Regions from separate parts of the Tepidibacillus fermentans genome, predicted to be linked through region 2. Evidence: predicted binding sites of a transcription regulator. Region 2 holds the regulator's gene; the other holds the start of a gene.
The links. The regulator CtsR, encoded in region 2, represses protease genes until heat stress. The targets are predictions, from matches to a motif close to ATGGTCAATAAAGGTCAAACA.
Positions count from the first base shown of each region.

Region 1 (3,201 bases), on a different contig from region 2:
GAACAAGTGTATCATTCACAATGATAATCCATTCTCCTTCTACTTCTTCTACAAAGATATCAGGTAATATATAACGGGTTTGCCCTTTTTCAAAGCCGAAAACTGGCTTTGGTTTCAATGTTTTTATCAAATCGGCAATTTGTTGTACTTCTTCTGGAGAAATTTTCATTTTTCGGGCGATTTTCGTAAATTTCTTTTCTCCTAAATCTGTTAAGTGGTGTTCTACAACTTGAATTGCTTTTTCGTCGTAAGGCTCCATCTGTTTTAATTGAATAAGCAAAAATTCTCGTAGATCTCTTGAACCGATTCCAATAGGATCAAAAGACTTTAACAACGTAAGCATTTGCTCTACTTCTTCCTCTTGTACCTTTAATATTTCTGCTACTTCACGTAATGACATAGTAAAATAACCCAGTTCATCAAGATTGCCGATTAAGAATGCTAAGATTTGTAACTTTTTGGCGTCTAAATTTAAAAGTCTTCCTTGTTGCAATAAATATTCTTCCAAGTTATCTTCTGGTGAAGCAATTGTATCCCATATATTTCTTCCTTCATCATTCGAATGAGCAACTGATGGAATCCCTCGACTATTTTGATAGAGATAACGATACCGTTCCCATTCTCTCTCATCAATATCAAGGACAGGGTTTTCTATGATCTGTTCTTGAATATACTCCATCAACTCAATTGCTGGATACTGTAAAATAGTAATTGCTTGGCGTAATTCAGGAGTCATCATCAGTTTTTGTGTTTGTTGTTGATAAAGACCATAATCCATCTGCATCATATCACCTATTTAAAGTTGATTTTTCTTTTCACTAATTGTATAATAAATTTTGTTTTAATTGCGCTCGTAGCTCAGTTGGATAGAGCACTGGCCTCCGGAGCCAGGTTTTGCGGGGGTTCGAGTCCCTCCGAGCGCGCCATTTTTTATATAATAAAATTACATAACGAATCGTTGGAAAATGGAGCTTTTAAAAAAGCTCTTTTTTTATACATCACAAACTTATTTCTTGTAGGTTTATTTTATCAAAACAAGTCAAAAATAGTGATGGTAAATTTAATCACACTTAATCTTTGACCTTTACTGACCAATGATGTATGATAAGAATATAGAAACATATTCTATAGAATGAAAGAAACTTTCTGAAAAAGGAGGAGCTCATTGAATGAGTTATTTTGTACCATATGTCATTGAACAAACGAACCGTGGGGAACGTGCTTATGACATCTACTCAAGATTGTTAAAAGACCGAATCATCTTTTTAGGTAGTCCGATTGATGATGTTGTAGCAAATTCTGTCGTTGCCCAATTATTATTCCTAGAATCCGAAAATCCTGATAAAGACATTTATCTATATATCAACTCTCCAGGGGGATCAATCACTGCTGGAATGGCGATCTATGATACGATGCAATTTATTAAAGCTGACGTGTCTACGATTGCCGTTGGAATGGCTGCATCAATGGGAGCATTTCTCTTAGCTGCTGGAGCAAAAGGAAAACGGTTTGCTTTACCTAACAGTGAAGTGATGATTCATCAACCTCTCGGCGGAGCACAAGGTCAAGCAAGTGATATTGAAATCCATGCGAGACGTATCCTCGAAATGAAAAAACGCTTAAATCAAATTCTAAGTGAACGAACTGGGCAACCGCTTGAGAGAATCGAAAGAGATACAGATCGTGACAATTTCCTTACAGCTGAAGAAGCAAAAGCATATGGATTAATCGATGATATTATTACTTCAGCTCCAAAAGCGAAGTAAACCATATCTTTATAATCTTGTGTGATCTAAAAGCTGCGACTTTAGCAAGCAATTTTCCAACCATCTGTTTATTCAAGCAAAACCGTAAGGTTAGAGCAGTGTTAGATCATACAAGGCTAGACCATCGTTTCTGGCTTCTACGTTCTATAAGTGTTAGAACATAAAAGCTACGAAGATGAGAGTTTGTATACTCCAACGCAATAACTCCAAACTAAAAAAGGTTAGGTTCTAATTTTCGAACCTAACCTTTTCTTATTTCTTATCTTTGATCCTCAAAATTATAAAGTGGCGTACTGAGATAACGTTCACCGTTGCTTGGAGAGATGACCACAACATTTTTCCCTTTCCCTAAACGAATCGCAACTTTTTTCGCTGCAAATACAGCGGCACCAGTTGAAATCCCCCCCAGAATTCCTTCTGTCCTCGCTAATTCTCTAGCAGTTTCAAATGCTTCTTCGGTGGTAACTTGAATCACTTCATCATAAATTTCCGTATTCAATGTTTTTGGAATAAATCCTGCCCCTAAACCTTGTAATTTGTGAGGTCCTGGTTTTCCCCCAGATAAAACAGGGGAATCCTTTGGTTCGATGCCAATAATCTGAATATGAGGAACTCGTTCTTTTAACACTTCACCAACTCCAGTAATTGTACCACCTGTTCCGATACCGGCTACAAAGGCATCGATTTTCCCATCCATTTGCTCAAGAATTTCCTTTGCAGTGGTTAATCGATGTACTTTGGGGTTAGAAGGATTTTCAAATTGGCGTAATAAAAAGTACCCTTTCTCTTTCGCTAGATTCTCAGCCACTTTCACTGCCCCAGACATTCCCTCAGTTCCAGGGGTCAAAATCAGTTTTGCCCCGTAAGCGCGTAAAAGATTTTTCCGCTCATTACTCATTGTTTCCGGCATTACAATAATTGTATGATAACCCCTAGCAGCAGCTACCATTGCGGCTCCAATTCCTGTATTTCCACTTGTTGCCTCAATAATCGTGTCTCCTGGTTTTAATTTTCCCTCTGCCTCTGCATCCAGAATCATTTGTAAAGCAATACGGTCTTTCACACTACCTCCAGGATTCATGAACTCTAATTTTATATAAATATCTGCAGAATTTTCATCATGATGTTGTAATTTAACAATTGGAGTTTGTCCAATTAATTCGACAATACTATTGACTACGTTCATTTTCTCCCATATCTCCTTTTCTCTTATTTGGGATTATACTAATACGATGTTTCATCCATGTCAATGAACCAATGTGTTGTAATGAAAAAAGCTGTGAAGACCACAGCATTTTCCCACTTATTATTCTATTTATTATAACCATTTATTATTCCTCTTTACTTAACAATTCAGTCAAGTTTTCAACTGCTTGTTGTTCATCACTACCATCAGCAATAATTGTAATTTCCGCTCCTGTATTAATCGCTAAAC
Region 1 is NZ_SMAB01000011.1:7,954-11,154, forward strand. Features, by position in the region: gene rpoN (RNA polymerase factor sigma-54) at 1-784, opposite strand, end outside; tRNA gene EDD72_RS07790 (tRNA-Arg) at 848-926, shown strand; gene clpP (ATP-dependent Clp endopeptidase proteolytic subunit ClpP) at 1,170-1,766, shown strand; gene cysK (cysteine synthase A) at 2,026-2,952, opposite strand; gene EDD72_RS07805 (HPr family phosphocarrier protein) at 3,098-3,201, opposite strand, start outside.
Region 1: the regulator CtsR is predicted to act here: its motif matches at 1,075-1,095, upstream of clpP (ATP-dependent Clp endopeptidase proteolytic subunit ClpP).

Region 2 (3,201 bases):
AGTTATGGTAGGAGATCGTTCTTCAGATATTGAAGCAGGAAAAGTAAACAATTTACCGACGATTGGCTGTGACTTTGGGTTTGCTGACGATCATGAGTTAATAGGAGCGGATATAAAAATACAAAGCTTTGACCAACTACCTCATGCTATTCATCAGATCTTGTAAAGGAGTGATTAGAATGGCTTGGTCAAACGATTATCTACACATACTTATTCGTTTAGTTTTGGCAGGATTAATGGGCGGAATTATTGGCCTGGAACGAGAGGTAAATAACCACCCAGCAGGATTACGTACGAATATTCTTGTAAGCCTTGGGTCAGCACTAATTATGCTTTTGTCAATATATGGATTTCAAGATTATTATAATGCTGGAGATAATATGCGCTTAGATCCACAGCGATTACCTGCCCAAGTGGTAAGTGGTATCGGTTTCCTTGGAGCAGGAACGATTTTACGTCATGGTTTTACGGTTACAGGTTTAACAACTGCGGCAACAATTTGGGTTGTTTCGGGAATCGGTTTAGCGATTGGTGCAGGATTTTATTTAGGAGGTATTTTAACAACGCTATTCGTTCTAATTAGTCTTATGATTTTGGCAAAGCTAGATACCTTAGTTATCAAAAAGCGACAATTGGTTGAGATTCGAGTCAATGTTATTGATACCCCTGGGAAATTAGCAGAAATTGCTTCTATATTTGGGCAAAGAAAAATCAATGTAAAAGGTGTCACAATGCATGATGAAGACAAAGAATCCGGAGAACCTCCCTGCGTTAGTATTAATTTTTTAGTAAGAATGCCTAAAAACGAAAATATCCCCTTGGTGATCGATACCATTAAGCAAATCCAAGGAGTGAAAGAGGTTCATTATGGGAAAAATAATGAATAACTTAACTCAAAATATTGCCAAATGGAGAAAAAGGTATATAATTATAATTAAAGGTCAAAGTTAGTCAAAGTCAATACGACCTTTTTGTTTTGGAGGACGTTATGAGGAATATTTCAGACATCATCGAACAATTCATAAAAGATCTTATAAAAACAAGTGAAACTGGGGAAATTGAAATCCAAAGAAGTGAACTGGCAGAAAAGTTTCAATGTGTTCCATCGCAAATTAATTATGTCTTAAACACAAGGTTCTCATTAGAAAAAGGATTTGTAGTTGAAAGTAAACGCGGTGGTGGTGGATATATCCGAATAAAAAAAATAAATATTCCAACGGAGCAAACATTCTATGAAATAATCATGAAAGCGATTGGGGAAGAAATTTCTCAATCGACCGCATATGACTTGATCTCTCGTCTATTAGATGAGGAATTATTGAATCAAGAAGAGTTTCTCTTGTTTAAATCGATTTTGTCACGAGAGGTTTTGGATTTGCCATTACCTATTCGTGACCAAATACGTGCCAATATATTAAAAACATTAATCAAAGTAATCTTTTCTAGGTAAAGGGGGATAAAAATGCTTTGTGAGAATTGTCAACAGCGACCCGCTACTTTACATTTTACAAAGATTATCAATGGGCAAAAAAACGAATATCATCTCTGCGAACAGTGTGCAAAAGAAAAAGGTGAAATGTTTTCTTACGATGATTCCGGTTTTTCTTTTAATAACCTATTATCAGGGTTACTTAATTTTGATCCAATAAAAAATGGCCATCAGGTGATTACATCTCCAGATCAATTACGTTGTAAAACCTGTGGGTTAACTTTTTCACAATTCAAGAAGATGGGGAAATTCGGTTGCCATGATTGTTACAATTACTTTGAACCTCAGTTAGAACCAATTTTTCGTAGAATTCATGGAAATAGTCAACATATAGGCAAAGTTCCTCATCGTTCTGGTGAAAATATAAAAATTAAAAGAGAAATTGTTCAGTTGAAGGAACAATTACAACGAAAAATACTGGCAGAAGAATTTGAAGAAGCTGCAAAACTTAGAGACCAAATAAAAGCCCTAGAATCGAAACTTTCGGAAAGACGAGGTTAGAATTATGGGATTGGATCGGTTTGTTAATCAAGCGATTAGTGAATGGATGAAAGGGAATGGTCCTGAATCTGACATCGTAATTAGTAGCAGGGTACGTTTGGCAAGAAACCTTAAAAATTACCCTTTTCCAACATTAGCTACAGATTCTCAAGCCATTTCTGTTGTGGAGGAAGTTAGAAAAGCTCTAGATCAAAGAGAAATGAAGAACATTAGCCATTTCGAACTCATACAACTTGAAGATATGACAGAGTTACAAAAAAGAGTTCTTGTTGAAAAGCATTTAATTAGTCCTAACTTAGCTCAAGATTCAAGAAAAGGGGCTGTCGTCTTAAGTGAAAATGAATCGATAAGTATTATGGTGAATGAAGAAGATCATCTTCGAATTCAATGTTTGTACCCAGGTTTGCAAATTTACGATGCTTGGAAAATGGCAAGTCGAATTGATGATATATTTGAAGCCGAATTAGACTATGCTTTTGATGAAAAAAGGGGTTATTTAACCAGCTGTCCTACTAACGTAGGTACAGGGATTCGTGCATCGGTTATGGTTCATCTTCCTGCGTTAGTCATTAGCGGCCAAATTAATCGAATTATTTCCGCAATTACACAAGTGGGCTTAACAGTTAGAGGAATATACGGCGAAGGAAGTGAGGCATTAGGTAATATCTTTCAAATATCAAATCAAATAACATTAGGACAAAGTGAAGAAGATATAATTGAAAACCTATACGGCGTGGTTAAGCAAATCATTGATCATGAAAAACAGGCAAGGTCCCTTTTATTACGCGATTCTAGAATACAGATTGAGGATCGTGTAGGAAGAGCTTATGGTACTTTACTTCATGCAAAAATTATTGATTCTAAGGAAGCAATGGGGCGATTATCTGATGTTCGCTTAGGAATCGATTTGAAGATGATTGATAGCATTTCACCAAATATATTTAATGAGTTAATGGTATTGATACAACCTGGTTTTTTACAACATTATGCAGGGGAAATGACACCTTTTGAAAGAGATATAAAGAGAGCCGAGATCATTCGGCGAAAATTGACTCAACATTCGAATTAAAATTTATGGAGGTGTGATGAAAATGATGTTTGGTCGTTTTACTGAAAGATCACAAAAAGTATTAACATTAGCCCAAGAAGAAGCAGTTCGCTTAGGGCATCATAATATAGGAACAGAGCATATTTTGCTAGGTCTTGTAAAA
Region 2 is NZ_SMAB01000012.1:58,853-62,053, reverse strand. Features, by position in the region: gene EDD72_RS08490 (HAD family hydrolase) at 1-166, shown strand, start outside; gene EDD72_RS08485 (MgtC/SapB family protein) at 180-887, shown strand; gene EDD72_RS08480 (CtsR family transcriptional regulator) at 989-1,450, shown strand; gene mcsA (protein-arginine kinase activator protein McsA) at 1,463-1,990, shown strand; gene mcsB (protein-arginine kinase McsB) at 1,995-3,059, shown strand; gene EDD72_RS08465 (ATP-dependent Clp protease ATP-binding subunit) at 3,082-3,201, shown strand, end outside.